DNA from 3 places in the Kribbella sp. CA-245084 genome. Region 2 is predicted to be linked to each of the others. Evidence: predicted binding sites of a transcription regulator. Region 2 holds the regulator's gene; each other region holds the start of a gene.
The links. The regulator HrcA, encoded in region 2, represses chaperone genes, less so after heat shock. The targets are predictions, from matches to a motif close to TTGGCACTCGNNNNNNNCGAGTGCCAA.

Region 1 (10,506 bases), 4.0 Mb from region 2:
GGTTTGAGCCGACAGGTGTCAGCTATCTGGCGCGCAAATTCTGATGCCTATGGTCCACGAAAGCACCGACGCCCCTGTGAGTACACAGCGTATGTGCCGGACCTTCTGAGTGCCCACGCGCTGGATCTCACCGCGGAATTGGCGGCAGACGTAGCCGACACAGAGCGCGAGCTGGCAGCGTTCGAGGGCGCCCCGGACCAGGGCCTGGAACAGCTCGCTCGCTTCCTCCTGCGCGCCGAAGCTGTCGCGTCGTCGAAGATCGAAGGGCTACAGGTCAACAGCCGACGACTCGCGAGACACGAGGCTCGGATCGCGGCCGGCATCCCGGATCGCGACGCCACGGCCGAGGCAGTTCTCGGCAACGTCCTGGCAATGCAGCATGCCGTGGACCAGGTGGCCACCGCTGAGACAGTCGAGCTGCAGCACCTGCTCGACATCCACGCAGCGCTCATGGAGCATTCGGACCAGCCGGATATCGGCGGACACGTCCGCACCACGCAGAACTGGATCGGTGGCAACGACTTCAATCCTTGCCAGGCAGTTTTCGTTCCACCACCTCCGGAGTACCTCGCCGGCTTGCTGGAAGACCTTTGCCGCTTCATTAATCGAGACGACCTCCCCGGGACTGTTCAAGCTGGTCTCGTCCATGCGCAGTTCGAGACCATCCATCCCTTCGCCGACGGCAACGGCCGGACCGGTAGAGCCTTGATCCAGGTAGTCCTCAAACGGAGAGGTTTGGCCCGGAACTTCGTCCCGCCGGTCAGCCTCGCCCTCGCAACGCGGGCCTCAGCGTATGTCGACGCACTGACGCGATTCCGGTACGTCGGCGACGCCGACCACGACGAGGCCCTCTCCGGCATCCGGGACTGGCTCGATCTCTTTCTCAGTGCTGTCCGCCGCGCCACGGCCGACGCCGCGAACCTGCAGAAACTGCTGGAACAAATGCAGGAGGACTGGCGTACGGCGGCTCGGCCGCGCTCCGGCAGTGCGGCCGCCCGGCTCCTGTCCGAACTGATCGCGAACCCCGTCGTGACCAGCGATGACGTCATCCGGCTGACCCAGGCCAGCCGATCCGCGGCGTTCGCAGCCATCGACAGTCTGAGTGCCGCCGGTGTCATCCGGCCAGTGGGCGACCAGCATCGCTACCGGATGTTCGAAGCATCCCGGGTGTTCGATGTACTGACTGATTACGAGCGGGCGACCGCGACCGAGTCAGGCGACACCCGCGACGAGCGACCACGGCGAGCCGTGCCCTACCGGCGAAATTCTGAACCGACCTGAGTCATTGCAGCCTGCGGAAGACGTCACTCGAGGGGTTGTGGCTCTCGGGTCCAGGTCGGCGACGGGTTGAAGCACAGCCATTCGATGACGGTCGAGCCGACGACGATCGGGATCGCCCAGGCCCACGGGTGGTGCGGGAGGCTGACGACCGCGATCGCGGTCCAGAGCGCGATCCAGCCCCCGCCGTACCCACGGAGGACGCCGCGGTACCAGAGTCCGCCGGGCGCCTCCGCGGAGCGCTGGCCGAGGTAGACGAACAGGTACGACGCGATGGTGATCGGCCAGAAGTACCAGAGCCGGCCCCAGTCGTACGGGACCATCACCAGTGCGGTCAGGCAGACCAGCGCGATCGTCCAGTGGTAGACCTCGCCGGCCCAGTTCAGCCCGCGCCGCCGCAACGTCAGCACGATCGCGAGCGGGCCGAACAGCACGGCGAGAATCCCGGCCGCGACATGCAGAATCAACGCGATGTCACGCATCGCAGCGACTCCCCCGCTCCCCGCTCCCCCCGGAGCTATCTGACATGTCAGGGAGCATAGGGCGCGAGGTCGTCGCTCGTCTGCACCTCGGCCGGGCGAGTTCAGCTCTCCGGGAAAGAGAGCACCCGGCGGACTGCGAAGTTCCGGTATCCCTGCCGGACAAAGGACTTCGCCATCGGCACGTTGCCGAAGTCGGTGTCCGAGCGGATCCGCTCCGCACCGGTCTCGGCCAGTACGTGGGTGATCTCGGCCAGCAGGTCGTCGACGTACCCCTGTCCGCGGTGCTCCGGCACGACCCCGATGTACCCGACCACCGGGCCGCCCGCGTTGGCCGACGGCATCGCGAACCCGACCAGGTCGTCCTCGGCGTCGTACGCGAGCCGCCACCACGATCGGTCGCCCTGCATCGACTTGTACGACTCGAGGTCGGCGCGGGCCGCGCCCTCGACGCCGAGCCGTGCGATCTCGCGTGCGGTCGCGGCGTCCAGGCTGCCCTGACTGACCCGGGCGAACACGTCGACGAACGCCTCGTCGTCGGCCGGCTCGAACCGCAGCCGCGTCGACCGCTTCGGCAGCCCGTACTCCGACCGCCACTCGTACCGCAGCCGATCGGTGACCGCGGTCAGCCCGGCCGCCGCGGCCGCCTGGGCACGCGGCTCGAGTTCGGCGACCACCGCGGGATCGTCCTGCCAGTCGGCATCGAGGAAGAAGTGGTACTCCGGCGGCTCGAAGCCGTCCGGGCGCGCCGCGATGGCGTGCTTGATCAGGGCGGTCCACACCGGCGCCGGGTCGCCGTCGCCGACGTAGTACAGGCCGTCGATGCTGTACGGGTGCTCGTCGACGTCGCGGCCCCACCAGATCGCGAGCGCCTGGATTTTGCCGTCCTCCTCGACGACCCAGGTCCACTCGTCGCGGTACATGCCGGCGGCGACGTACTCGTCGTACCCGTCGGGGTTGGTGATGTTGACGGACTTCTGCTCGATCAGAGCATGGATGGTGTCGAGATCGGCCTCGACGGTGTTGCGAATCGTCACAGATCCTCCAGCAGGAGGCGCGGATCCGCTCAGTGCGAGCTGTGGGAGCGGACCGGGTGCGCCGGGAAACAAATCGGTGTGCTCATCGGTCGCTCCTTCCACTCCAAGGCTGGTCTCGCCGGGCCAGACTCTAAGCGGGCGATGGGGTCATAGTCCACCTGTTATTCACACCTGGGATGTACGAACGTTTGATTATCTGGGAAGCGTGCCAGACATGAGAACCCTCATCGCCGCCGTGGTCCTGGCGACCACCGCCGCCTTCGGCTCCACGGCCTACGCCGCCCCAACCACCGCCCCAGCCACCGCCCCAGCCACCGCCCCGACCTCCGTCACTTACGTCGTCGCTGCTTCTGCTCCTGCGGCGATCGATAGCTGCGCGCTCAGCTCCCTGCCTTCGCAGGCCGCCGACACGCTCGGCCTGATCCACTCCGGCGGACCGTTCCCGTACCGGCAGGACGGGACCGTCTTCCAGAACCGGGAGGGCATCCTGCCCGACGAGTCGAGCAGCCACTACCACGAGTACACCGTGAAGACGCCCGGCTCGTCCGACCGCGGCGCCCGCCGGCTGATCGGCGGCGGCGCGACGACCGACCCCGAGCACCTCTACTACACCGGCGACCACTACGCCTCGTTCTGCGAGGTCGACGAGAACAGCTGAAACCCTGAGAGTAGTCTCGTCGGCACGTTGAGTGATCACTCCATGGACGGAAGGACGCCTCACCGATGCCGACTCCGCGACCGGGCCGTGCTAGTGCTCTTGGCCGTGCCAGCCGTCGTACTGGCCGTGCCGGCCGTCGTACTGGTCGTGCCGGCCGCCGTACTGGCCGTGCCGGCCGTCGTGCTGGCCGTACTGGCAGTGCTGGCCGTGCTGGCCGTGCTGGCCGTTTGGTAGCTGCCGGTCTGTTGTTGTCCGCCGCGCTGGTCGCCTTCGGCCGGCCCGATACCGGGCTGGCCGAGGCGACCGGCGATCCGCTGAAGCTGACCAACGGGTTCTACGTCGACCCCGGCTCAGCCGCGGCGGCGTACGTACGGCTGCATCCCGAGGACACCGAGCTCGCGTCGAAGATCGCCGGTCAGGCGTCGGCCCGATGGTTCGGCACGTGGAGCGGGGACGTGAAGGCGGCGGTTGCGGCGTACACGATGGCTGCGGACCGGGCCGACAAGCTGCCGGTGCTCGTCGCGGACAACCTGCCCGGCGGACCGTGCGGCGTCGGCGGTGGGGCGGCGACTGAGGCGGCGTACCGGGCTTGGATCGCGGGCCTGTCCGACGGCATCGGCGTACGGCCGGCCGTCGTCGTACTCGAGCCGGATGCGCTGGCGCGACTCGACTGCTTCCCGCCGGCGGAATGGGACGGGCGGATCGCGATGCTGAAGTACGCCGTGGGGCTGCTCGCGGTGAAGAACGTGAACACCTGGGTGTACCTGGACGCGGGGAACGTGGCGTCCGGCGACGCGAAGGAGATAGCTCGGCGGCTGCGACTAGCCGACGTCGGCAAGGTCCGCGGCTTCGCACTGAACACTGCGAACTACTTCACGACGTCCGAGTCGGTCAGCCGCGGCACGGCGATCCTGCAGGCGCTCGGGGGCGGGTCCCACTTCATCGTCGACACCAGCCGCAACGGCAACGGCTCCGACGGCAGCTCCTGCAACCCACCCGCCCGCAAACTAGGCACTCCCCCCGCCAAGTCCACCTCCCCGGTAGACCTCACCCTCTGGCTCCGCACCCCCGGCGAATCCGACGGCCTCTGCGGCCAAACCCCCACCCTCCCCACCCGAACCTTCTCCCCTCTCCTGGCTCACCACCTAATAACCGGCACCTAACCGACCCGTCGAGTCGTGGTAAACGGCTTGAGCCCATATCGCCGAGTCGTGAAATTCGGCGACGAAATGCAGCCAGGATTCACGACTCGCGGGACCGGGCACCGACCAAGCGCCACGACTCGTGCCGCGACACGAGCAAGCGGTCCCGAGCCGGGGCTCGGGACCGCTTGTTTGTACTGCGTGTGCTGTCGGACTTCAGGTCAGAAGTCCATGCCGCCCATGTCGGGCGCGCCGCCCGGAGCGGCCGAGGCCTTCTCCGGCTTGTCGGCGATGACGGCCTCGGTGGTGAGGAACAGGGCCGCGATCGACGCTGCGTTCTGCAGCGCGGAGCGCGTCACCTTGGCCGGGTCGATGATGCCGGTCTTGATCAGGTCCACGTACTCACCGGTCGCGGCGTTCAGACCGTGACCCGGCTCGAGGTTGCGAACCTTCTCCACCACGACGCCGCCCTCGAGGCCGGCGTTCACGGCGATCTGCTTGAGCGGAGCCTCGACGGCCGAGCGCACGATCTGCGCACCGGTCGCCTCGTCACCCTCGAGCTCCAGCTTCTCGAACGCCGCGACGGACGCCTGCAGCAGAGCCACGCCGCCACCGGCGACGATGCCCTCCTCGACGGCCGCCTTCGCGTTGCGAACGGCGTCCTCGATGCGGTGCTTGCGCTCCTTCAGCTCGACCTCGGTGGCCGCGCCGACCTTGATCACCGCAACACCGCCGGCCAGCTTGGCCAGGCGCTCCTGCAGCTTCTCGCGGTCGTAGTCGGAGTCCGACTTCTCGATCTCGGCGCGGATCTGGTTGACCCGGCCGCCGATCTGGTCCGCGTCGCCCTCGCCCTCGACGATGGTCGCCTCGTCCTTGGTGACGACGATCTTGCGGGCCTGGCCGAGCAGCTCCAGGTCGACCGTGTCCAGCTTGAGACCGACCTCCTCGGAGATCACCTCGCCGCCGGTGAGGACGGCGATGTCGACCAGCATGGCCTTGCGGCGGTCACCGAAGCCCGGCGCCTTGACGGCGACGGCCTTGAAGGTGCCCTTGATCTTGTTGACGACCAGGGTCGCCAGCGCCTCGCCCTCGATGTCCTCGGCGATGATGGCCAGCGGCTTGCCGGTCTGCATGACCTTCTCCAGCACCGGGACCAGGTCCTTGATGCTCGAGATCTTGCTGTTGACGATCAGGATGTACGGGTCGTCGAGAACCGCTTCCATCCGGTCGGTGTCGGTCACGAAGTACGGCGAGATGTAGCCCTTGTCGAAGCGCATACCCTCGGTGAGCTCGAGCTCGAGGCCGAAGGTGTTGCTCTCCTCGACGGTGATGACGCCTTCCTTGCCGACCTTGTCCATCGCCTCGGCGATGATCGAGCCGACCTGGGTGTCCGCGGCCGAGATGGACGCGGTCGCCGCGATCTGCTCGCGGGTCTCGACCGGCTTCGCGAGCGACAGCAGCTGCTCGCTGACGGCCTCGGTCGCCTTCTCGATGCCCTTCTTCAGGCCCATCGGGTTGGCGCCGGCCGCGACGTTGCGCAGACCCTCGCGGACGAGAGCCTGGGCCAGCACGGTGGCCGTCGTGGTGCCGTCACCGGCGACATCGTCGGTCTTCTTGGCAACTTCCTTGACGAGCTCGGCCCCGATCTTCTCGTACGGGTCCTCGAGCTCGATCTCCTTGGCGATGGAGACGCCGTCGTTGGTGATCGTGGGGGCGCCCCACTTCTTCTCCAGCACGACATTGCGGCCCTTCGGGCCGAGCGTCACCTTGACGGCATCGGCGAGGGTGTTCATCCCTCGCTCGAGGCCACGGCGCGCCTCTTCATCGAAAGCAATCAGCTTGGGCATTCTCCGCGAGTCCTCCCGCGTCGAGTCTTTGTGGTCCAGCCGGCCCGGATGCCCGCGACGGACGGCACCGACCCGCGACGCTCATGTCCCGCCGCGCTCCGGCACCTCATCGAGGCCGTCTTCTTGCACACTCCCGGGGCGCGAGCACTTATCACTCTCGCCCTTGGAGTGCTAACCAAGTATTAGCACTCGACCCCAACGAGTGCAAGCCGGACCCCGGCTACGGTGAACCCATGGTGACGCTGCGTCCGGCCGGCCCGGACTCCTGGCTCGACCTAGCGACGGTGATGGGTGAGCGCGGCGACCCGTCCCGCTGCTTCTGCCAGTACTTCCGCCTCCGAGGCAAGGCGTGGTCGGACAACAGCCCCGCCGCCAACCGCGAAGGCCTCAAACAGCAGGTTTGCACCGCTGAGCAGCCGCCCGGTGTCCTCGCGTACGACGGAGGTACGCCGATCGGCTGGTGTGCAGTCGCCCCGCGTACGGCGTACCCGCGTGTCATCGCCTCACCCAACTGGCGCACCGACCACCCGGACGCCTGGGTGATCACCTGCTTCGTCGTACCGGTCGGCAACCGCCGCCAGGGCGTCGCTGGCGAGCTGGTGCTCGGCGCTGTGGAGCTGGCCCGCTCGTACGGCGCCTCCACCGTCGAGGCCTGCGCCGTCGACACCGCCACCACGGGCCGGATCCCGTCCGCCGACCTGTACCGCGGCCCGCTGTCGGTCTACCTCAGCGCCGGCTTCACCGAGGTCAGTCGCACCAGCCCGCAGTGGGTCCTGGTCAGGCGCTCAGCTGGGCAACCAGATACTTCGGGGCGGTGAGGCGGTAGGCCTCGGTGATGAGCTCCTGCAGCTCCTCGCCGTCGGCCAGGTCGAGCCGGATGAGCACCCAGGCGAACCGACCACCTGCCCAGGACGGCGAATACGCCTCCGGATCCTCCGCGACCAGCGCCTCCTGCTCCTCCCGGAGAGCCTTCAGGTGCAGGTGCGTCTGGTCCTCGGACATGTAGGCGAAGCTCTTGTTGCGGACCTTGAAGACCGGCTGCCCCGCCCATCCCTCGTGCTCCTCGGCGCCCGGCAACCCCGCCATCACCTTCACCACCGCCTGCGCATCCATACCCCAACGCTAGGCACCCCCACCGACAGTTTCCTCAGCCCGTGACAGTCACCGTCACGGTCGCACCCGGCTTCAGCATCGTGCCCGGAGCCGGTGACACCTTCAGCACCAGCCCAGCGGTGTAGTTGGGCGACTTGACCGTGTGGAACTGGGCCTTCAGCCCGACCTGCCGAAGCAGAGCGGCGTACGCCGTCCCCGGCGGCCCGTTGATGCCCGCCCGGAGCGCCTCGAAGCTCGGCACGCCGGTCCGGTCCGTCACGATCGCGATCCGCGCCAGCATGCGGTCGACCTCCGCGGCACTCGTGGACGACTCGGCGCGGAACCACACCCTGAGGGACGGGATGCTGACGGTGCTGCTGCAGGTCGTCGTGTTGGCCTTCGGGTAGTTGGACATCGAGCAGGTGGTCCGCTGCCGCTCGGCGCGTACTCCGCCGATCTGGAACGTCTCATCGGCACGGAACTCGGCCCGCGGACTGCCGTAGTACAGGCTCACGCTCTCGACCCCGGCGGGACGGAACGCCATGCAGAGCAGCATGGCGCTCGGGTCGTCGATCTGGACCGTGTCCTGCATCGGAGTACCGCACTGGCTCCTGTTGGTCGGCCAGTCTGCCGGGACGGAGATCGCAGCGTGGCCGAATCCGACCATTCTCATCGCGGGCGGGACAGGAGTTGGCGAGGTGACGGTCGGCGTGCGAGAGGTCAGCAGGGTCGATGCACCGATGACAGCCCCGACGGCAACTACGGCCGCGGCGACGACTCCCGCAGTACGGCGGTGGCGTCGGCGGGCTGCTCCGGCGTACAGAGTGTCCAGTGGGGGTGGGCCGACCGGGGTTTGCTCGGCAGTGCGTTCCAGTAGGTCTGTCAGCTTCATCGGGGGTCTCGCAGTTCTGCAAGATGTGGGTCCTGTGCGAGGGCCTTCACTGCACGGGACAGGCGGCTCTTGACCGTGCCTGCGGCTACGCCCAGGACAGTCGCCATCTGTAGTTCGGTCAGGTGCGCGTAGTACCGCAGTACGACGGCTGTCCTTTGGTCGTCGGGCAGTCCGTCGAGTGCGCGCATCACGGCGTCCGCTTCGTCGATACCAGCAGTCGGATCGACGTCGGCGCGTTCAGGTAGCACTGCGGACGGTCGCTCTCCGTGCCAGCGGCGCCGTCTGGAGGAGCGGAAGCAGTTGACCAGCACCCGGTGCACGTACGCGTCGCGGTCGTCGGCGGCGCGGACCCGGTTCCACTTGACCAGGCAGCGCTCCAGTGCGGTCTGGACGAGGTCTTCGGCTTCAGGCGGAGTACAGCCGAGCAGTACCGCGCTGCGGACCAGCGTGGGCCAGCGCGCGGTCACGTACTCACTGAAGTCGTCCATACCCCCTCCTCACCCGTACAGACAGGGTGATGGCCGCCGCAGGTTCCCTCTACTTGATCACTGTCAGGGTGACTGTTTCGCCTGGGCTCAGGAGCGTTCCGGGAGACGGGGAGATGCTGACCAGGCGACCGGGCTTGTAGACCGTTGACGTCCTGGTGCTGATCTCCGTCTTGAGCCCCAACTCCCGGAGGCGCTCCGCGTACGCCGTACCGTCGCGGCCGTCGTCCAGCGACCGCGAGCTCGGTACGCCGACCCGGTCCGGCAGGATCTCGATCCGCGCGAGGATCTCGTTCACCTCGCCCGCACTGGTGGACGATGAGGCACGGAACCAGACGTGCAACGACGGCAGGCCCACTGCGCCCCAGCACACTCCGTCGCTGGCACAGGTAGTCCGACGGCGCTCAGCCGGTACTCCGTTCAAGGTGAACGTCTCGTCGACCCGGAAGCCGCTCGGCGGGTCGGTGCCCAGCTCCACGCTGTCGACGTCCGGCGGACGCGGCAGGTCGCAGTACGACGCCGCGGCCGGATCGTCGATCAGCACGGTGTCGCGGTGCGGGATACCGCAGCGAGAGGCGTTCGTACCCCACACCTTCGGTACGGCGATCGCCGCGTGCCCGTAGCCGACCATCCGCATCGCCACCGGCCCTGGGGGCGGTTCAGGGGTGGTGATCAGAGTCCCGCTGCCGTTGGAGCTCAGTGCGTTGGTCACACCGATCACGGCCAGCACAGTGATCGCGGCGGCAGCCGATGCCAGAACGCCGCGGGTCCGACTGGTGCGCAAGGGCTCCACAGCCCTAAGTGTGAGTGCCGGCGGCGTGCTCCGATAGCGAAAGTCGTCAGGGGTGGATCAGGGGTCGGTCGGTACGGATCCGGATGCCGTGAACGGTGCGGAAACGGGACAGTGGAGCCATGACGAACTCCAACGCACCGTTCCAGAACCTGTCCGGCAAGGTCCTCCGTCGTTCCTCGAACCAGCGGATGCTCTCCGGAGTCTCCGGCGGCATCGCCGAGTACCTCAACGTCGACGTGACCCTGGTCCGCCTCGGCTGGGTGGGCCTCACCCTCATCACCGGCGGCGCCGCGATGATCGGCTACGCGGTGGCGTGGATCGTGATCCCGGAGTCCGACGGCAAGGCCGTGTGGCAGAACGTTCAGCAGTCGGTCAACCAGAACCAGCAGCACGACTCGACCGAGAACGACATCGCCTCTCGCATCTACGACGACACCACTACCAACAACAAGCCCCCGGCCGCATGACTCACTCTGCGCCTGTAGAAGGCGCAGAGAGCCCGGCGGGGTGACCGCAGCGGCGGTCACCCCGCCTGCAGCTGTCTAGACCTTCAGTGCCGGCTTGCGCAGCGCAGCCAGCGCCTGGTCCGGGTGGTCGGCGAAGACCCCCTGCAGCCCCAGAGCGGCGAATCGCTTCAGCTCTGTCGAGTAGTCGGTGGCAGTAGGCAGGAAGCGGCGCTCCGCGCGGAACGTCCACACCTGCACAGCCAGACCGACGCGGTGAGCCTGCTCCACCAGACGGGTCGGCTCCCCCAGACAACCGTCCGCAGTACGCGGAATGACCAGGTCCTTGTGCGGCGCCAG
Region 2 (10,506 bases):
TCCCGGACTGCGTACCCGGCCGGATCTCCAACGGGGTCGTCTCGCCCTCGAGCGTCGGCAGGTCGATCGTCGTACCGAGCGCAGCCGCCGTCATCGGCAGCGTGACCGTGCAGTGCAGATCGTCGCCGTTGCGGGTGAAGATGTCGTGCGGCTCGACCTCGATCTCGACGTACAGATCGCCGGCCGGTCCGCCGCCGGGGCCGACCTCGCCCTGGCCGGACAGCTGGACCCGGGTCCCGCTGTCGACGCCGCCCGGGATCTTCACGGTGACGGTCCGGCGCGAGCGCACCCGCCCGTCGCCGGCGCACTCGACGCACGGGCTCGGGATCGTGGTGCCGTAACCGCGGCAGTTCGGGCACGGGCGCATCGTCCGCACCTCGCCGAGGAACGACCGCTGCGTGTGCGTCACCTCGCCACGACCGTGGCAGATCTCGCAGGTGACCGGCTCGGACCCGGCGGCCGCACCGGACCCGCTACAGGTCGGACACAGTACGGCGGTGTCGACCTTGAGCTCCCGCGTCGTACCGAACGCCGCCTCGGCCAGGTCGATCCGCAGCGGGATCAGCGCATCCTGACCGCGCCGGGTCCGTGGCCGCGGTCCACGGGTCGCGCCGCCGGTCTGGCCGAAGAACGCGTCCATGATGTCGGTGAACGTGAACGCCTGCCCGAACCCGGCTCCGCCCGGCCCGGCGCCCGCGGTCGCGAACGGATCGCCGCCGAGGTCGTGCATCTGCCGCTTCTGCGGGTCACTGAGCACCTGGAACGCGCGCCCGATCTCCTGGAACTTCTGGTGCGCGTCCTCGGAGTCGTTCACGTCCGGGTGGTACTGGCGTGCCAGCTTGCGGTACGCCTTCTTGATCTCGTCCGCTGAGGCGTCACGGCTGACGCCAAGGACGGCGTAGTAATCGGTGCTCATACTCCAGACCAGGGGGTAGTAATCATCAGGAGTCGGCCAGTAGTTGGCTGACGTAGCGGGCTACGGCTCGTACTGCGCCCATTGTGCTCGGGTAGTCCATGTGGGTCGGGCCGACGATGCCGAGGGTGGCCAGCGCCTCCGACTTGGATCCGTATCCGGTCGCGACCACCGACGTGGTGGCCAGCTCCTCGAACGGGTTCTCGTGACCGATGCGGACCGTCAGCGTCTGCGGGTTCGTCGCCTCGCCGAGCAGGCGCAGCAGGATGACGTGCTCCTCGAGCGCCTCCAGCACCGGCTTCACGTTCCGCTCGAAGTCGTCGCCGTACCGGGTCAGGTTGGCCGCGCCGCCGACCGCGATCCGCTGCTCGCCGACCTCGTCGGTGAAGGCTTCGAGCAGCGTGGTGACGATCGACGCGACCAGCGCCCGGTCGCCCGGCGCGAACAGCTCCGGCACGCCGCCGAGCGACGTCGTCGCGTCGGTCAGGCGCTGTCCGGCAAGCACCGAGTTGAGCCGCGAACGCAGGTCCGCGATCAGTTGCTCGTCGACGTCGTGCGGGTGCTCGACGATCCGCTGCTCGACCCGGCCGTTGCTGGTGATCAGCACGAGCAGCAGCCGGCGCGGGCTCATCGTGACGATCTCGATGTGCCGCACGCTCGACCGGTTCAGCGACGGATACTGCACGATCGCGACCTGGCGGGTGATCTGCGCGAGCAGCCGGACGGTACGGCGGACCACGTCGTCCAGATCGACCGCGCCGGCCAGGAACGACGTGATCGCCTTCTTCTCGGCGACCGACAGCGTCTTGACCGTGCTGAGCTTGTCGACGAACAGCCGGTACCCGGCGTCGGTCGGGATCCGCCCGGCGCTGGTGTGCGGCTGGGTGATGTACCCCTCCTCCTCCAGCGCGGCCATGTCGTTGCGGACCGTCGCCGGCGAGACGCCGAGGTTGTGCCGGTCGACCAGCGCTTTCGACCCGATCGGCTCATGGGTCGCCACATAGTCCTCGACGATGGCGCGGAGCACATCCAGCTTGCGGTCATCCAGCACGCGCACACCACCCTCTCTCGATCGACCTTGGCACTCGAAAGTTCCGAGTGCCAGTCTACCGAGCCGTAGTACCCACGCCGACGCACTCCGGCGTGGGACGGGTCTCAGGCGATCTCGGGCGACGCCCCCAACGGTACGGCGGCAGGCCGCTCGACCGTACTCGCGACGTCCACGGGCTGATCCTGGACCGCCGCCTCGAGCAGTGACTCGAGTACGTCGAGCACGTGGTACGCCAACGCTCCGTCAGCGCGATGTGGCTCACCGCGACGCAGTGCGCGTGCCATGTCCGCCACGCCGACGCCCCGGCCGGCTCCGGCGTACCCACCGGCGACGGGGACCTCGGTCCACTCGCGCTGCGCAGCCGTAGCGATCTCGACCGTGCCGTCGAAGCCATTGGGGTCCGGCACCGACAGGCTGCCCTCGGTCCCATGTACTTCGATCCGCGGCAGCCGGGCCGCCCAGACGTCGAACGACATCAACACCGTGGTCAACGCACCGGACTCGTGCTCCAGTACGCCGGTGACGTGCGTCGGCACCTCGACCGGGAACGTCGTACCCTCCCGCGGTCCGGAGTGGATCTTGCGCTCCTGCTTCGACTGACCGGCCCGCGCGGTGACCCGGCGTACCGGACCGAGCAGGGTGACCAGGCTGGTCACGTAGTACGGCCCCATGTCGAGGACCGGGCCGCCACCCGGCTGGTAGTAGAACTCCGGCGCCGGGTGCCACAGCTCGTGGCCCGGCGTGGTGAAGGCCGCAAAAGCAGCATGCGGTACGCCGATGTCGCCGCGGTCGATCACTGCGCGAGCGGTCTGGGTTCCCGTGCCGAGCACGGTGTCCGGTGCGCAGCCGACGCGGAGGTTGTTCGCCGCGGCGTACTTGAGCAGCGGCTCGGCGGCGGCACGGTCCACGGCGAGCGGCTTCTCGCCGTACACGTGTTTGCCGGCTTCCATCGCGGCCTGGTGCACCGGAGCGTGCGCGGCCGGGATGGTCAGGTTGAGCACGATCTCGACGTCGTCCGCGGCGTACAGCTCGTCCGGGGTGAGCGCGCGAATGCCCTCGTGCTGGTCCGCGATCGCCTCGGCGCGGCTGCGGTCCAGGTCGGCCACTGCGATGACGTCGACGCCTGGCAGCTTGGCCAGGTGGTCGAGGTACGTGCCGGAGATGACTCCGGTGCCGACGATGCCGATGTTGGTCACTTGCTCGCCCACAGCAGCCCCCGCTCGATAATCGTGCGTACCTCGGGCGTCTCCAGATCGTCCAGCTTGTGGCCGACCGTGCAGACGAAAACCTTGCCCTCACCCCAGGTGCGGGTCCAGACCGCCGGCATCACGGCGCCCTCGATCCACGGGTAGTCCGGGTGCGACTTGAACGTCGTCGTGGCCAGCACGTTGTTGGTCGGGTCGTAGTGCACGTAGTACTGCTCGGTGTGCACGTCGAAGTGCTCGATGCCTTCGACGATCGGGTGATCCTTGACGATCTCGACGCGGTAGTCGGTGAAGCCGTGCGGGTGCGAGATGAACTGGCCGCCGGTGATGAAGCTGTAGTCGACGTTCTTGCGGAACGAGTCCGCGATACCGCCGTGCCAGCCAGCGAACCCGGTGCCGCGCCGGATCGCCGCCTCCAGACCCTTGAAGTGCTCGGGCTCGATCTCGCTCATCGTGACGCATTGCACGACGAGGTCGACGCCGTCGAGCTCGAGGTAGCTCGCGGTCGTGTCGGAGACCGTGACCTCGTAGCCGTTCTCCTTCAGGAACGGGATGAACAGGTCGGTCGCCTCGACCGGGGAGTGCCCTTCCCAACCGCCCCGGACCACCACAGCACGTCGTGTCGTCACACCGACCACCCTTCGAAAGTTTCGACGTTCCGATCGGAACACTTGCGAGCCTAAGTCCCGAGGAGAGGGCTTGCCAACCGCTAGTGTCGAAGGATGAGCTGGAAGTTCTGGAAGAAGGACGCTCCGACCTTTCCGGGACCGCCGCGGCCGCAGGACACGTTGCCGGTCGGGTCGTTCGGGATGACGGTCGAGGATGTGTTCTCGATCACCGGGCGCGGCACGGTCGTGACCGGGCGGGTGCAGGCCGGCACGGTGTCGGTCGGCGAGCAGGTGCTGCTCAGCCGAGCCGGGCAGCCGATGCTGCAGGTCGAGGTGACCGGCGTCGAGATGTTCCGGAAGATCGTGAAGACCGCGAAGGCCGGCGACAACGTCGGCCTGCTGCTCCGCGGCATCCAGCGCGACCAGGTGATCAAGGGCGACGTACTCAGCAAGTAACCTCGACCGCATGAATGAGTGGACGGAAATCGGCGACCGCACCTGGGTCCGGCGGTACGACGAATGGGACCTGAACGTCGGCCTCGTCGTCGGCTCCGAGGGCGCACTGGTGATCGACACCCGTGCCACCACCGAAGAGGCCGAGCAACTGCGTGAACACATCCGCGAGCTGACCGACCTGCCCGTCCGCTGGGTCGTCAACACCCACGCACACTTCGACCACGTCGCCGGCAACAGCGTCTTCACCGACGCAACCGTCTACCTGCACGAGAACGCTGCGACCGAAGAAAACCTCGCCGGTACGACGTTCGCCGCCGCCAAGGTGATCGATCTCGGCGACCGCCGCGTCGAGCTCCTGTACGTCGGCAACGCGCACACGTCCGGCGACGCGGTCGTCGTCGTACCGGATGCGGACGTGGTCTTCGTCGGCGATCTGATCGAGGAGTCGGCGCCCCCGTCGTTCGGCGAGGACTCGTTCCCGCTCGAGTGGCCCGACACGATCGAAGCCGTGGTCGGGATGATGACCGCGGCAACCAAGATCGTTCCCGGGCACGGCGCGGTCGTCGACATCGAGTTCGCCCGCGACCAGGCGATCGAGCTGGGCAGGGTCGCCAACACGATCTCGACGCTGCACCACGCCGGCACGCCGCTCGACGACGCCCTCAAGCACACCGAGGACTGGCCGTGGCCGGTCGAGAAACTCCAGGACGCGATCCGCCGCGGCTACCGAGCATTAGGTGCGCCGCAGCGCCCGACTCTGCCCTTGCTCGGCCCGGGATGACCCTTTCGGGTAGTTGTCCGTTGACACGACGTCATCTTGTCGCGCAACTTGTTCGGAACGGACATCGCCCGACCGGATGAGGTGGGACCTGTGGCCACTGCCGAGCAGACTGTTCACTCCGATGGACGAGTTGAACTGACCGATCCCGACGCGCTGGCGAACAGCCTGTACGCGAACGCCGAGCTCGCGCCGACGCGATTGCCGCAGCGGACGTGGACGACGTACAACTACGCGGCGCTGTGGATGGGGATGGCGCACAACATCCCGAGCTACCTGCTGGCGTCCGGCCTGGTCGCGATCGGGATGAACTGGTTGCAGGCGTTCCTCACGATCACGCTGGGGAACCTGATCGTGCTCGTCCCGCTGCTGCTGAACAGCCACGCGGGAACGAAGTACGGCATCCCGTTCCCGGTGTTCGCGCGGGCGTTCTACGGCGTGCGCGGCGCGAACTTCCCGGCGCTGCTGCGGGCGTTCATCGCCTGCGGCTGGTTCGGGATCCAGACCTGGATCGGCGGCCAGGCGATCTACGTGATCCTCGGCGAGCTGTTCGGCAACGGCTGGCTGAACGCGTCGGCGATCGGCGGGCATCCGTGGACGATGTGGCTGAGCTTCGCGTTCTTCTGGGTGCTGCAGATGGTGCTGATCTTCCGCGGTATCGAGGGTCTGCGCCGGTTCGAGAACTGGGCGGCGCCGCTGGTGACGGTCGCGTTCGTGGCGCTGATGGTCGCGATCCTGGTCAAGGCCGGCGGCTTCGGCCCGATCCTGTCGCAGCCGTCGAAGCTGGGCTGGGACGCCGACTTCTGGAAGATCTTCGCGCCGTCGCTGATGGGCATGATCGCGTTCTGGGCGACGCTGTCGCTGAACATGCCGGACTTCACCCGGTTCGGGAAGGGCCAGCGGCAACAGGTCTGGGGCCAGATCATCGGCCTGCCGACGACGATGTCGTTCATCGCGCTGGTCTCGATCATCACCACCTCCGGCACGGTCGTGCTGTACGGCTCGGCGATCTGGGACCCGGTCGAGCTCACCCGCCGGTTCGAGAACCCGGTGATCGTCACGATCGGCCTGATCATGGCGATCCTCGCGACGATGTCCTGCAACGTCGCGGCCAACGTCGTGAGCCCGTCGTACGACTTCGCGAACGCGCTGCCGCGCTGGCTGAACTTCCGGACCGCGGGCCTGGTCACCGGCGTGATCGGCATCGTGATCCAGCCCTGGCGGCTGATCTCGGACCCGTCGATCTACATCTTCGTCTGGCTGTCGTTCTACGGCGGTCTGCTCGCGTCGGTCGCCGGCGTGCTGATCGCGGGGTACTGGCTGATCGACCGGACCAACCTGTTCCTCGCCGACCTGTACGAACCGAACGGCCGCTACTGGTACACCGCCGGCTGGAACTGGCGCGGTGTCGTCGCGACCCTCCTCGGCTCACTGCTCGCCGTCGGCGGCGCGTACTCGAACCCGGGCGCCGGCCCGTTCCCGCATGACGGCCTCATCCCCTTCCTCAAACCCCTCTACGACTACTCCTGGGCCGTCGGCCTAGTAGTCGGCTTCGTCGCGTACTTCGCCCTAACCGCCGCCACCTCCGCCCGCCAACCCGCCAGGCTGACACAGGAACCGGTGGGCTGACTCACCTTATTGCCTGTGTCAGCCCACGAGTAGTTGTGTCGACCCCGGCCGGGGCACCTGCGTCACATACCGTTGGGCGGGTGGCTGACAGGTATGGGAACGACGTACTCAGTGGGGACTGGCGTAAGCCGAAGAACGGGCGGACCGTCGAGGTCGAGATCGAGAAGGGGATGGTCGTCGAGGAGCCCACTTCGGGGTTCGTCGGCGCGATCGTGCGCTGGGAGCACGGCGTCGTCGACCTCGAGGACCGGCACGGCAAGATCCGCACGTACCCGCTCGGTCCGGGCTTCTGGATCGACGGCAAACCGGTCAGCCTCAAGCCACCCAAGAAGGCCGGCCCGGCGAAGAAGACCCGGACGGCGTCCGGCTCGGTCGCGGTCGACAACGTCCGGGCCAAGGTCGCGCGCGCCAGCCGGATCTACGTCGAGGGCCGGCACGACGCGGAGTTGGTCGAGAAGGTCTGGGGCGACGACCTGCGGATCGAGGGCGTCGTGGTCGAGTACCTCGAAGGCGTCGACGACCTGGTCGAGATCGTCAACCGGTTCCAGCCCGCTCCCGGCCGGCGGCTCGGCGTACTCGTTGATCACCTGGTCGAGGGATCGAAGGAATCGAAGATCGCCGCGCAGGTCAGCAACCGCTATGTGCGCGTCGTCGGACACCCGTACATCGACATCTGGGAAGCGGTGAAGCCGTCGTCGGTCGGGATCAAGGCCTGGCCGCGCATCCCGCACGGGCAGGACTGGAAGAAGGGCGTGCTGCAGTCGTTCGGCTGGCCGGCCACCGATCAGGCCGACGTGGCCGCGGCCTGGAAACACATCCTGTCGAAGGTGAACAGCTTCGCCGATCTCGACCCGGCGCTGCTGGGCCGGGTCGAGGAGCTCATCGATTTCGTGACTCTGGACTGATCGCCGGCATCCGCCGCTCGAGCCACGCGCGGATCCGCCGGCGGGCGCGCCGTACATACCAGGTGACGACACCGAGTACGGCGCTCAAGGCAAGCACCGCCCCGGCAAGGAGCGCTGCGACGAAGCGCACTCCGTCGACGGTGCCCGCGAGGATCAGCAGCAGGATGCCGATCACAGCCGTTGCTGCAGGCAACCATGGCTCGAAGATCTGCGGCCGGTGCGCCGGACTCAGTTTGACGCCGCGAACCATCCGCTCCCACGCCGTCTGGCGGGCCGGCTCGGTGAACCAGCGCGCCGTACGCAACAGCCACGATCCGGGCTGATGCTTGCGGCCCGCTGCTGCCTTCACCCAGTTGCCGACCTCGGGACCGAGACCGGACGAGACGTCGACCATCCGGTCGGCGATGCCCTTGGTGATCGCGCGGCCCTCGGGCGACGCGTTCAGCTCGTTCCGCATTGTCACCAGCGCGCCCATCCCGGCGTCGACCGGGAAGTCCTTGGCCAGCCGCTCGATCCGCTCGGCGACCGCGCTGATCTGCCAGCCCTCGGCCTGCAGCACCTGCCGCTGGGTCTCGCGGATCCAGTCCGCGTCAGCGCCGAGCATCGAGCCGAGGTGCGCGACGCAGTGCAGGCGGCCCATCAGCCAGTCCCACCGCCGCCAGTCGGCCGCGCCGAACGCGCCGAAGTGCCCGACCTGGCTGCCGTACAGGATGCGCTCGTTGAGCTGGTTCGCGATCGAGCCTTCCTGCAGCTCGTCGAGCACGGCGAGTGGAATGTCCGGCCCGAGCCGCAGGAACTGGAACGGCGCGCTGCGCTGCTGCGGAGTGCGCGCCGACGTACAGCGAGAGACGATCTCTACCTCGAGCGCAGTGTCGACGAGCTCCCAGCCGACGACCGTGACCAACTCGGCGAAAGCGTCACCGAGCGCCCGCTGGATCTGCAACTGCTCGAAGATGTCGTTCAACCCGACCGCAACAGCCTCCGCGCCACCGGCCGGCCGCAGGTCCAGATCCGCGGCGGCCAACGCGACGTCGAGAGCGTCGCGGACGGCCTGCACCTTCATCAGGCAGTCGCTCGCCGCGGTCAGCCGCTTGTCCAGCTCCGCGCGCTCGGCGTGTGGGGCCTTGCTGATCCGATTCCGCAGCGAACGCAGGATCAGCCGGACGATCCGCTCGGCCGCGCCGGTCCCCCACAGCCAGCTCGGGTTGCCGTCGGCATCGTCGCGTACGGCGGTCGTCGAGCCGTCGGGCCCCGGCACCCACGGATGCTTGGTCGCGAGGATCTCGTCGATCTCCGGCTCCGACAACGCGGTCGCGGCATCCAGCACGGTCGACTGGTCGTGGCTCGCGATCGTCACGGCCTCCCACACCCCGCCGGCCGCACGACCCCGCGAGTACGCCGGTTGCAGCGCCGCCGCGGCCGCCTTCAACCGGGCTCGCTCTTCTGGTTGCTTCAGGCAACGGTCGAAGAGCCGCTGGGTGTCGGACCAGGACGCGTCGGCCTCCAGCAGCAACCGCTCGAGCTGCTCGACGTCCGACCGGAAGTCCACCTCGCGCGGGAACTGCACCGCGGACAACGCGGACACCCGCCAGCTCGGCTCCTTCGCACCGGGCAACGCGGTCGACGCGTGCCCGATCCCGGCGGACGGTACGACGTACAGCACGTATCGCGTCGCCTTGCCGGTCACCGGCCGCCGGGCGACCACATCGAGCACGGGACCGAACGGCGCGTTGTCGAGCACGCCGCCGTCCACCAGCCACGACCCCGCCTCGGCCGGACCGGGCTGCATCCGTGGCGGGCTCGCCGCCAGCTCGGGCGTCTCCAGAACGGGACCGAACGCGGCCGGGAACGACGCGGACGCCCGCGCCGCTCGCGCGAGCAACTCGGTGTCCTTCAAACCGTTCGTGTCCTTGACCGAGAACTTGCGCTTGGCCCCGTCGTACGTCGGGGCGTCCTCGCTCGTGAACCCATACAGATACCGATGATCCGGTACGACGAATGCCTGTCCGGCCGCGTCCTTGGCCTTGAACTGCTGCACGCCCAGCCCCGACGCCGTCACGAACAACGTCACCGGCTCCTCGGCGTCGCTGTCGCCCGCGTCGGCCACACCCTTGAGCAGGTCCTCGAGCTGCTGCAGGAAGTACTTGCCGTCGAGCACCGACGACGACTTCGCGCCGGCCGACGGCACCAGCTTGCCGACGTCGAGCGATCCGAGCGCGACCCACTTCTGCCGCAGCCAGGGACCGTTGTCGCCGTCGGGGTCCAGCGTCGAACCGTTCGCGATCGCTGTCGCCAGCAACGAACCGTTCAGTCCGCCGGCGCTCGTCCCCGCGATCACGTCGACCACCACGCGCCGCCGCTCCTCGCCCCGGTGGCACAACTCGCGCCAGCGGTCCGCGAGCACAGCGTCGTACGGCTGGGACTCCGGCGCGTCGGACCCGCCGGACGCACGCCGGATCAGATCCAGCTCGTGCGTCACCCCGCCCATCCAGACCGCCAGGCTGACACCACCGTTCAGAACCAGCGCGATCCGGATCTCGTGGTCGGTCATTCAGGTCCCCCTTTTGTCCATAGGGATATCACGGATGAACCGTTGTCGCAGCGGAGAGTGAACAAAAGGTTGTCGCAGTCTGCACAGAGGGTCATTCTGGGTCGTGGGGGTGGTTGTCATGCGAGCGTTGGTTGCGTCGATCTCGGTGACAGTCCTGTTGCTGACGGGATGCTCGTCGAGTGACGGGGGTACGCCGACGCCTGTCGTGACCGCGACCGCCGACGACACCACCGAACCGGCACCCGAACCGACCGGCGCCGAATCGACCCAACCGGAACAGAGGCAACCGTCGATCAGCGTCGCCTCGCTCCCGATCGGCGGCTCGTCCGTCGACGACCAGCATCCGAACTGCTGGTCTGTCAGCTTGACCGACACGTCAGTCCCGGCCGGCACCACGATCGAGTTGGGCT
Region 3 (10,506 bases), 4.0 Mb from region 2:
GCCTTGCGTCCCAGCTCGGCCAGTGAGGTGTTGTCCGCCGGGTTCTCGCGGAGGTGCTGAGCGATCGTGCGCAGGCGGTCGTCGCGTGGCTCCGGTAGTTGGAGTGGCTGCTCGGTCGCTTCGTGGAGCTCGTCGACGAGGACTCGCTGGAGGCGGGCGCGAGCGTCGTCGTCGAGCTGGCGGCTGGTGAGGGCGAGCAGTACCTCGCGGGCCAGGCCGGAGGCCAGGAACACGGCAGGGCGGTCCGGGACGTGCCGGGCGAGTGCGCGGGATAGGAAGACGATTCGCATGTCGGTCTCGCCGTGGGCGCGGTGCTGGTGCGTGAACCCAGCCGGCGTCCAAGCGACTCGGTTGGCGGGGACGATCGACGTACCCCGCTCGGTGTGGACGGACAGCACGCCGCGGGCCGCGTACACCAGATGCCCTTCCTCGTGGGTCTGCATCGAGCTGGTGCCGCCGGAGGCCCACTCGTGCGCGCCCGCAGAAGGAAAGAGTTCTGACCGGAGCGGTTGGGTGTCATCGGCCATGGCGGTCGGCCAGTCTGCGACAGGAGTAGGCGACCGCGTCCCGCCCGATGCGGGTGATGATCAGCGTCGCGGACGCCGAACCCTTCGGGGCGAGCTTCTTCCGCAGTTGGGCGGGGTCCAGGTCCACACCGCGCTTCTTGATCTCCAGCGTCCCGATGTCCTGGCTACGCACCCACGAGCGCAGCGCCTTCTCCTTGTAGGGCAGCTCTTCCACCACCTCGTACGCCGAGGCCAGCGGAGTCGCGACGTACTTCGCTGCAGTGACGTAAGCGATGCGCGGATCCAGCAGCCAACCATCCACCGCCGCAGCGACCGCAGTGACCAGACCGGCTCGCACGACCGCACCATCGGGCTCGTAGATGTACTGACCGACCGGACCGTCCTCCGCCTCCGGTGCGTCCGAGACGGTGGCCTCGCTGGGCAGGAGGGTCGCGCGGCGCGGCGTACCTCCATAGAGCTGGCCGGACCACAGTGCGGCCTCTTTCACCTCGCCGGAGTCACTGATCCACTCCGCCTCCACACCAGCGGGGATCGCGTCGTGCGGGATGCCGGGCGCCACCTTCACGCAGGCGGTGCGTTGCAGTAGCTCCAGTACGAAAGTCCACGGCGGCGAGTAGGCGTTGTGGTCGAACACCCGCCGCCCGTCCGCTCGCCGGGCCGGGTCCGCGAACACCACGTCGTACGGCGTGAGGTCGGTCGACTCGGCTTCGCCTACTAGTACTTCGCCGGCCAGTCCGAGCGCGGCCAGGTTGGCGCGAGCGGTAGCTGCGGTCTCGGGGTCACGCTCGACACCTGTTACCCGGAGGCCGGCGCGTGCGGCGCTGATGAGATCGCCGCCGATCCCGCAGCCAAGGTCCACCACGCTGGCGCCCGGCATGGTGGCTGCGAGGCGTACGGCGCGATGGGTGCCGACTGTGGTCCGCGTGGCCTGCTCCAGACCGTCCGGGGTGAAGTACATGTGCTCGGCGTCCGCACCGAACTTGGTCACCGCCCGGTGCCGCAGCGCGGCCTGCGTGACTGCAGTGGTGACCAGCGTCGCGTCGTACCGGCGCCGAAGCTTCTCGACCAACTGGAGCTCACGCCCAGGCTCGTACTCCGCACACGCCGCCGCGAGCACCTCCGCACCCGGCCCGTCGAGCAACGCCGTGACTGTCACCCGCGCAACTTTAGGGCGTGCCCTAGAGGGGGCTGGAACAGCTCCTGCTCCAGCTTCGCGTTGCCATCGAGTAGAGCCGCCAGTTCATCGCGGAGCGGGTCTTCGGGCCGTAGATGCCGTCAACGACCAGGTGGTGCTTGCGCTGGACCTGCTTGATCACCGCGCGGGTATTGCTGCCGTAAATGCCATCGACAGCGAGCTTGGTGCCGTAGCAGAAGTTCAGGTTGCGCTGGAGGACCTGGATGGCGGTGTCCGGGTCGCCGTACCGGTTGGAGCCGCGGTACGGGTCGTCGCCGTACATGAGGTTGCAGGTGGTGCTCATGCTGGCGTAGATCGACGGCATCGGGATGCCCCAGCTGCGGTTGACCGGGACGAGCTGGGCGGATCGGCACTGCGGTAGGGCGGCGGCTGCCTTCAACTCGGCGGCGGTGGCGTCGTGGGAGACATCCTGGTCGGTCGAAGGCTTCGGTGCCGGAGCGGCGGCGGGTGCGGCGGCGGCCGGTGACTCGTGCTTCGACGCGCTGGCGGCGACGGCTCCGACCGCGACCGCGGCGACGGCGGCCAGGAGCGCGATCGTCCGGCCGGACAGCTTGGGCAGAGCCATGACCACATTCTGTACCTGCATGGTCACCGGTTCCTACGTCTCAGCGTGAGAATCCTTTGGCACTCGAGTTGACCGAGTGCTAATCGCGGCCTAGATTCGGTGTTGGCACTCTCGATGCGAGGGTGCCAGCGGTCCGGCCCTTGACCCCCGCGACGGCAGGGGAGCGCGACCACCATGAACGCAGCCAAGCAAATCGACCGTGGAGGTCAGCAAGTGTCGGTCACGATCAAGCCGCTCGAGGACCGCGTCCTCGTCGCGCCGCTCGAAGCCGAGCAGACCACGAAGTCCGGCCTGGTGATCCCGGACACCGCCAAGGAGAAGCCCCAGGAGGGCGAGATCCTCGCCGTCGGCCCCGGCCGGATCGACGACAACGGCAACCGCGTCCCGCTGGACGTCGCCGTCGGCGACAAGGTCATCTACTCCAAGTACGGCGGCACCGAGGTCAAGTACGACGGCCAGGACTACCTGATCCTGGGCGCCCGCGACATCCTCGCAGTCGTCAGCAAGTGACGACCGCTCGCTGTTCCTGACCGACACCGCCCTGGTGCCCCTACCGGCGCCGGGGCGGAGTCGGTGTTGGGCCTGACCGGGGCGGTGGGGCGGGTTCGCCTACTGCACAGCGATGGTTCGAGCCTGCAACGATTTAGCGATTTCAGAGAGGGACTGGATTTTTCATGCCGAAGATCCTCGAGTTCGACGAGAACGCTCGGCGCGCGCTGGAGCGCGGCGTCGACAAGCTCGCGAACACGGTGAAGGTGACGCTGGGCCCGAAGGGCCGCTACGTCGTCCTGGACAAGAAGTGGGGCGCCCCGACCATCACCAACGACGGTGTCACCGTCGCCCGTGAGGTCGAGCTGGACGACCCGTTCGAGAACCTTGGCGCGCAGCTGGCCAAGGAGGTCGCGACCAAGACCAACGACATCGCCGGTGACGGCACCACCACCGCGACGGTGCTGGCGCAGGCACTGGTGCACGAGGGCCTGCGGGCGGTCGCCGCCGGCGCCAACCCGGTGGGCCTCAAGCGCGGCATCGAGGCGGCCGTCGAGGCCATCTCCGCCAAGCTGGTCGACACTGCCCGCACCGTCGACGACAAGGGCGACATGGCCCACGTCGCGACGATCTCCGCGCGCGACGCCGAGATCGGCACGCTGATCGCTGACGCGTTCGACAAGGTCGGCAAGGACGGTGTGATCACCGTCGAGGAGTCGAACACCTTCGGGACCGAGCTCGAGTTCACCGAGGGCATGCAGTTCGACAAGGGCTACATCTCGCCGTACTTCATCACCGACGCCGAGGCCGGCGAAGCGGTGCTGGAGGACCCGTACATCCTGATCCACCAGGGCAAGATCTCCGCGATCGCGGACCTGCTGCCGCTGCTGGAGAAGGTCGTGCAGTCCGGCAAGACGCTGCTGATCATCGCCGAGGACGTCGACGCCGAGGCGCTGTCCACCCTCGTGGTGAACAAGATCCGCGGCAACTTCACCTCGGTCGCCGTCAAGGCGCCGGGCTTCGGTGACCGCCGCAAGGCGATGCTGGAGGACCTGGCCGCGCTCACCGGCGCGCAGGTCGTGGCTCCGGAGGTCGGCCTCAAGCTCGACCAGGTCGGTCTGGAGGTGCTCGGTACGGCGCGCCGCATCGTGGTCACCAAGGACAACACGACCGTCGTCGAGGGCGCCGGCAAGGGCGAGGACATCGAAGGCCGGGTCAACCAGATCAAGGCCGAGATCGAGCGCACCGACTCCGACTGGGACCGCGAGAAGCTGCAGGAGCGGCTGGCCAAGCTGGCCGGCGGCGTCTGCGTGATCAAGGTCGGCGCGGCCACCGAGGTCGAGCTGAAGGAGAAGAAGCACCGGATCGAGGACGCAGTGTCCGCGACCCGGGCCGCGATCGAGGAGGGCATCGTCGCCGGCGGCGGCTCCGCTCTCGTGCACGCGGCCACTGTGCTGGACAAGGACCTCGAGCTCGACGGTGACGAGGCCACCGGTGTCCGGATCGTCCGCAAGGCGGTCGTCGAGCCGCTGCGCTGGATCGCCGAGAACGGCGGCTACGAGGGCTACGTCGTCGTTGCCAAGGTGTCCGAGCTGGAGCCGGGCTTCGGCTTCAACGCGGCCTCCGGCGAGTACGGCGACCTGCTCGGCAGCGGTGTGCTGGACCCGGTCAAGGTGACCCGGTCCGCGCTCGCCAACGCCGGCTCGATCGCCGCGCTGCTGCTGACCACCGAGACGCTGGTGGTCGACAAGCCCGAGGACGAGGAGCCCGCGGCGGCCGGTCACGGCCACGGCCACGGTCACTGATTCCTCGCAGTTCGCGTAGTACACAGCACCGCCCGGCAGGTCACCTGCCGGGCGGTGCTTGTATGTGGCCTGTGCTGATTCGAGAGCGTCGTGACGAAGACCTGCCCGCGTGCGTCGAGATCCTCCGGGCCGTCCACGAGCGAGCCGGCTATCCGATCAACTGGCCCGCGGACCCGGAGCTGTGGTTGACGCCGAAGGATGCCCTCGGCATCTGGGTAGCGATCGACGGCGAACAGGTGGTCGGACATGTCGTCCTCACCGCCGCCGGGGCAGGCGCCGAAGTCGAGCGCCTCTTCGTCGATCCTAAGGCGACTGGCCGCGGCATCGGCCGCCAACTCCTCCAGCACTGCGTCACCGCGGCGGCCGCGGCCAACCGCGATCTGGCCCTCGAGGTGGTGGACAACCGCGGCGCCGCAGTACACCTCTACCGCAACGCCGGCTGGCTGGAGACCGGCCGTACTCCGATCGACTGGGGCGGCGCCCACGCGACCGAGCTGATCCGGTTCACCGCACCGACGTGAGAGGTTCTAACCATGGCTGGGCCACGGGAGCGGTATCGCGCTCAGGTGCGTGACGAGGTGAAGCAGCACGCGTGGGTGCAGATCGCCGAGGCAGGGGTCTCCGCCCTGTCCCTGAACGCGATTGCCAAACAGATGGGCGTCAGCGGGCCGGCGCTCTACCGGTACTTCGCGAGCCGCGACGAGCTGATCACCGCGCTGATCCGCGACGCGTACCGCAGCCTCGCCGACACGGTCAGAACGGCGTACGACGGAGGCACGGACGCGGTCGGACTGGCTCAGGTCATTCGAGCATGGGCGCTGGCCGACCCGCAGCGGTATCTGCTGATCTATGGGACGCCCGTGCCTGGCTATCACGCGCCCGACGAGACCACCGCGATCTCCGACGAGATCCTGACCGTGCTGGTCGAGGCCGTCGGACCGGACCGGGCAGTTTCGTTTTGGACCCGCCTCCACGGGGTCCTCTCGCTTGAGCTGGCAGGGCATTTCGCCGGTAGGGACGTGGATCCCGCCGGGCTGGTCGAGAGGGAGATCAGTGAACTCGTGAGTAGTGACAGATCGTGATCAAGCGGCCGGTAGTGACCACGAATTGCCACTAGGCAAGAAGAGTTGAGCGCCGTACCATCTTTCAGGCTGAACCGGTCTGAACACGAGGGGGCGAGGGGTGACCGAGGTCCGAGTACCTGACACCCACGACCGGGTCGAGCTTAAGGATCTTGCCGCGCTGGCCGGCGACGGGGACCGCACAGCTCTCAATGACCTGCTCACAAGGGTGCGCGCTGTGGCGCACCGCTACGTACGGTCCCGTCTGTGGACCTATCCCGGCGGCGCCGACATGGTCGACGACGTCGCACAAGAGGTTTGTGTCGCAGTATTCGGCGCGCTGGGCCGGTACCGCGACGAGGGGAGGCCTTTCGAGGCTTTCGTCTACGGCATCGCGGCCCGCAAGGTCGCCGATGCCCAGCGTGCGTTCGCGGTGGCCGACGTTTCGACGCCGGACCTGCCGGACGGCGCGGACGAGTCACCGACACCGGAGGAGCGCGCGGTTCGGCAGTCCGAGGTCCAGCACATCATGGACCTGCTGGACAAGCTGCCGGAGAAACTGCGCGAGATCCTGCGCCTTCGGGTCGTTGCGGGGATGTCAGCCGAGGAGACCGGCCGGGCACTGGGGATGACACCGGGGGCGGTGAGGGTCGCACAGCATCGGGCGTTGAACACGCTCAGGGGGTATGTGGGGCATGAAGCACAGCTGGAACGAGGAAGAGCAGGGGAGGGGCATCATGGCTGACCGTTTCGACTTGGACGCGATCGAGGCTGATGACGCACTGCTCGATCTTCTGGCCGCCGGTGGCGAGTCCGCCCGTGCGGCGGGCGAGCACGACCTGGCCGTCGCGCTGCTGGCCGATCTGCGGCTGGCGGTAGAGGTCGAGGACGAGCTCCCGGTGGAGACCATCGACGATCCGGAGAGCTTCCTGGCGCGCTGCGCCGCGCTCAACCCGATCACCGACCCGTTCGCCCGCAAGATGGCGACGCGCGGTCTGGCGCTCGGAGTTGCCGCGGTGGCCGCGTTGTCGGTCTCCGGGGTGGCTGCAGCGGTCAACGGTGACCCGCTGTCGCCGTACGAGAAGGTCATCGAGAAGATGGTCGACGCGGTCCGTCCGCAGACCAGCTTCCCGAAGGAAGACCTCGACGGTCTGCCGGTGATGGACAAGACCAAGATCGTCAAGGTCGGCAAGGACTACAAGAAGCAGGCCCAGGCCGAGAAGGCCGCCCAGGCGACCGGCAAGGTCGGCTCGCTCTCCGCTCTCGACCCGAACTCCATGGAGATCAGGACGACGCCGTCGGCGGTCGTGCCGGAGAAGCCGTCCGCGGTACTGGAGAAGCCGACGATCCCGGTGCCGACGGGGATCAAGACGGACGACCCGGACAACGTCAGCGCCGACAAGCCGACCGACACCAAGACGGATCCGCCCACCGACACCACCGGTGACGGCACGACCGACACGACGACCACGCCGACGCCGCCTCCGACGACGCCGACGGACACGCCGTCCAGCACGCCGACGGATCCGCCGTCGACGCCGACCGACACCACGCCGCCGCCGAACGACACCGGCACAGGCGACAACACGGTGTCCGGCGACCCGACGGGTACGCCGACCACCACGCCGACGGGCGACACCGGCCAAACCGATGGTTCCGGGGCGGACGGGACCAGTGCGAGCGACACCAGCGGTTCGGACACGAGCACGCCGGGTGACGATCAGAAGCCGGGCGACGAGGTCACCCAGGTTCCGGATGTGCCGGACGTGGCCGACCTGCTCGACAAGGCCCTGGGCGCGGTGCCGGTGCTGCCGACTCCGACCGGCGAGCCGATCGCGATCGAGAGCGCCGAGCAGTTCTTCGGTGGCTCGCAGGTGGCAGGCAAGCCGCCGACGGTCAAGAAGGCGACCGCGAAGAAGCCCGCGGCGGCGAAGGGCGCGAAGCACTCGAGCGGCAACGTCACCACGGGCTCGGTCCGCAAGACCTACCCGACCGGCAAGCACTCCACCGGTGCGTACCCCGAGGGCAAGCACGCGGCGATCGAGCGTACGCACGGATCCACCGCCGACGCGGACGTCCTGGCGATCCTGCAGGTCGTGAACGCGCCGGTCAACAAGTAGTCGACCACCCGCTCCGCCCGCCGCTCGTCCGCGGCGGGCGGAGTGCTGTGGACGGCCGATTCGGGGGTCCGTGGGCGCGCGGATAGGATGGGGCTCCGTACTCGCCGTGTAAAGGTGCTCGTTTTACCCATGGACATCACACCCGCTGGAGTTCCCGACAAGTTCGCCGTCCTCGGCCTCACCTTCGACGACGTCTTGCTGCAGCCGAACGAGTCCGACGTCATCCCCTCCGAGGCGGTCACCCGGTCCCGGGTCAGCCGCAATGTCTGGGTGAACATCCCGCTGATGTCGAGCGCGATGGACACCGTCACCGAGGCCCGGATGGCGATCGCGATGGCCCGCCAGGGCGGTCTCGGCGTCCTTCACCGCAATCTCTCGATCGAGGACCAGTCCCAGCAGGTCGACCTGGTCAAGCGCTCCGAGTCCGGCATGATCGCCCAGCCGATCACGATCGGCCCGGACGCCAGCATCGGCGAGGCCGACGCGCTCTGCGCGCAGTACCGGATCTCCGGCGTGCCCGTCGTGGACGACGCCGGCGTGCTGGTCGGCATCGTGACGAACCGTGACATGCGGTTCGAGAACGATCTGTCCCGCCCGGTCCGCGAGGTGATGACCAAGCAGCCGCTGATCACCGGCAAGCAGGGCATCTCGGCCGACGACGCGATGGCGCTGCTGCACAAGCACAAGGTCGAGAAGCTGCCGCTGGTCGACGAGGCCGGCAAGCTGACCGGCCTGATCACGCTGAAGGACTTCGTCAAGCGGGACAAGTTCCCGCTGTCCACCAAGGACGCCAGCGGCCGGCTGATGGTCGCCGCCGCGATCGGCTTCTTCGGCGAGGCGTACAAGCGGGCCATGTCCCTGGTCGAGGCCGGTGTCGACGTGCTCGTCGTGGACACCGCGCACGGTCACTCCCAGGCGCAGCTCGAGATCATCCGCAAGCTCAAGGCCGACCCGGCGACCCGCGGCGTGGACATCGTCGGCGGCAACGTCGCGACCCGCGTGGGCGCCCAGGCGCTGGTCGACGCGGGCGCGGACGGGGTCAAGGTCGGCGTCGGTCCGGGCTCCATCTGTACGACGCGGGTCGTGTCCGGCGTCGGCGTGCCGCAGGTGACCGCGATCTACGAGGCGTCGCTGGCGTGCAAGCCGGCCGGGGTCCCGGTCATCGGCGACGGCGGCCTGCAGTACTCCGGTGACATCGCCAAGGCGCTCGTCGCCGGCGCGGACACGGTCATGCTGGGCTCGCTGCTGGCCGGCTGCGAGGAGTCGCCGGGCGACCTGGTGTTCATCAACGGCAAGCAGTTCAAGGCGTACCGCGGGATGGGTTCGCTCGGCGCGATGCAGTCCGGCGGCCTGCGCAAGTCGTACTCGAAGGACCGCTACTTCCAGCACGACGGCGGCTCCGACGAGAAGCTGATCGCCGAGGGCGTCGAGGGCCAGGTTCCGTACCGGGGCCCGCTGTCGGCCGTCGCGCACCAGCTGATCGGCGGCCTGCGGCAGTCGATGTGGTACACCGGCGCCCGCACCGTCCCGGAGCTCCAGGAGAACGGCCGCTTCGTCCGCATCACCTCCGCCGGCCTCCAGGAGTCCCACCCGCACGACATCCAGATGACGGTAGAGGCCCCGAACTACTCCGGCCGCTGACCGCCTGCAACCCGTTAGGAACCAGATGACCGAGATCGAGATCGGCCGCGCCAAGCGTGGGCGGCAGGCGTACGCGTTCGACGACATCGCGATCGTGCCGTCGCGCCGGACGCGGGACCCCGAGGAGGTCTCGGTCGCCTGGCAGATCGACGCGTACCGGTTCGAGCTGCCGATCCTGGCCGCGCCGATGGACTCGGTGATGTCGCCGGCCACTGCGATCGCGATCGGCAAGGCCGGCGGTCTCGGCGTACTGAACCTCGAAGGTCTCTGGACGCGGTACGAAGACCCGACCAGCCTGCTCGAGGAGATCACCAGCCTCGATCAGAAGCAGGCCACGCACCGGCTGCAGGAGATCTACGCGGCGCCGATCAAGCCCGAGCTGATCTCCCAGCGGGTGCAGGAGATCCGCGACTCGGGCGTGACTGTGGCCGGTGCGCTGTCGCCGCAGCGGACCAAGCAGTTCGCGAAGCACGTCGTGGACGCGGGCGTCGACCTGTTCGTCATCCGCGGTACGACGGTGTCCGCCGAGCACGTGTCCGGGCAGGCGGAGCCGCTCAACCTCAAGCAGTTCATCTACGACCTCGACGTACCGGTGATCGTCGGCGGCTGCGCGACGCATCAGGCCGCGCTGCACCTGATGCGGACCGGTGCGGCCGGCGTGCTCGTCGGCTTCGGCGGCGGCGCGGCGCACACGACGCGCAAGGTGCTCGGTGTTGCCGTGCCGATGGCGAGTGCGGTGGCCGACGTGGCCGCGGCGCGGCGGGACTACATGGACGAGTCCGGCGGGCGGTACGTGCACGTCATCGCGGACGGCTCGGTCGGGCGGTCCGGCGACGTGGCGAAGGCGGTCGCCTGCGGTGCGGACGCTGTGATGGTCGGTTCGCCGCTGGCGCGAGCGAGCGATGCCCCGGGTGGCGGGTTCCACTGGGGCGCCGAGGCCTGGCACCAGGACCTGCCCCGCGGCGAGCGGGTCGAGGTCGGCGTCACCGGCACGATGGAGCAGATCCTGTTCGGCCCGTCCTGGGTCCCGGACGGCACGATGAACCTGGTCGGCGCCCTCAAGCGCGCGATGGCGACAACGGGCTACACGGAGCTCAAGGAGT

Region 1: a site for HrcA is predicted at 6,624-6,650, ahead of groL (chaperonin GroEL). Genes of this name have one in related genera too.
Region 3: a site for HrcA is predicted at 2,344-2,370, ahead of groES (co-chaperone GroES). Genes of this name have one in related genera too.

The regions. Positions count from the first base shown of each region.
Region 1 covers NZ_CP192053.1:8,030,689-8,041,194, forward strand. Annotated here, with positions in the region: gene ACQPYH_RS38395 (Fic family protein) at 94-1,281, shown strand; gene ACQPYH_RS38400 (hypothetical protein) at 1,305-1,760, opposite strand; gene ACQPYH_RS38405 (GNAT family N-acetyltransferase) at 1,862-2,794, opposite strand; gene ACQPYH_RS38410 (ribonuclease domain-containing protein) at 3,009-3,452, shown strand; gene ACQPYH_RS38415 (hypothetical protein) at 3,552-3,686, shown strand; gene ACQPYH_RS38420 (glycoside hydrolase family 6 protein) at 3,680-4,615, shown strand; gene groL (chaperonin GroEL) at 4,816-6,441, opposite strand; gene ACQPYH_RS38430 (GNAT family N-acetyltransferase) at 6,675-7,259, shown strand; gene ACQPYH_RS38435 (MmcQ/YjbR family DNA-binding protein) at 7,219-7,554, opposite strand; gene ACQPYH_RS38440 (PASTA domain-containing protein) at 7,589-8,425, opposite strand; gene ACQPYH_RS38445 (SigE family RNA polymerase sigma factor) at 8,422-8,913, opposite strand; gene ACQPYH_RS38450 (PASTA domain-containing protein) at 8,963-9,703, opposite strand; gene ACQPYH_RS38455 (PspC domain-containing protein) at 9,823-10,170, shown strand; gene ACQPYH_RS38460 (glycerophosphodiester phosphodiesterase) at 10,246-10,506, opposite strand, start outside.
Region 2 covers NZ_CP192053.1:2,828,541-2,839,046, reverse strand. Annotated here, with positions in the region: gene dnaJ (molecular chaperone DnaJ) at 1-916, opposite strand, end outside; gene hrcA (heat-inducible transcriptional repressor HrcA) at 942-1,964, opposite strand; gene ACQPYH_RS13740 (Gfo/Idh/MocA family protein) at 2,069-3,172, opposite strand; gene ACQPYH_RS13735 (ThuA domain-containing protein) at 3,157-3,798, opposite strand; gene ACQPYH_RS13730 (EF-Tu/IF-2/RF-3 family GTPase) at 3,892-4,233, shown strand; gene ACQPYH_RS13725 (MBL fold metallo-hydrolase) at 4,244-5,014, shown strand; gene ACQPYH_RS13720 (NCS1 family nucleobase:cation symporter-1) at 5,105-6,640, shown strand; gene ACQPYH_RS13715 (DUF3097 domain-containing protein) at 6,721-7,545, shown strand; gene ACQPYH_RS13710 (DUF3376 domain-containing protein) at 7,520-10,096, opposite strand; gene ACQPYH_RS13705 (hypothetical protein) at 10,215-10,506, shown strand, end outside.
Region 3 covers NZ_CP192053.1:8,073,035-8,083,540, reverse strand. Annotated here, with positions in the region: gene ACQPYH_RS38670 (helix-turn-helix domain-containing protein) at 1-527, opposite strand, end outside; gene ACQPYH_RS38665 (class I SAM-dependent methyltransferase) at 517-1,683, opposite strand; gene ACQPYH_RS38660 (peptidoglycan-binding domain-containing protein) at 1,706-2,287, opposite strand; gene groES (co-chaperone GroES) at 2,501-2,797, shown strand; gene groL (chaperonin GroEL) at 2,962-4,581, shown strand; gene ACQPYH_RS38645 (N-acetyltransferase family protein) at 4,644-5,102, shown strand; gene ACQPYH_RS38640 (TetR/AcrR family transcriptional regulator) at 5,115-5,663, shown strand; gene shbA (RNA polymerase sigma factor ShbA) at 5,764-6,387, shown strand; gene ACQPYH_RS38630 (hypothetical protein) at 6,380-7,762, shown strand; gene guaB (IMP dehydrogenase) at 7,892-9,403, shown strand; gene ACQPYH_RS38620 (GuaB3 family IMP dehydrogenase-related protein) at 9,429-10,506, shown strand, end outside.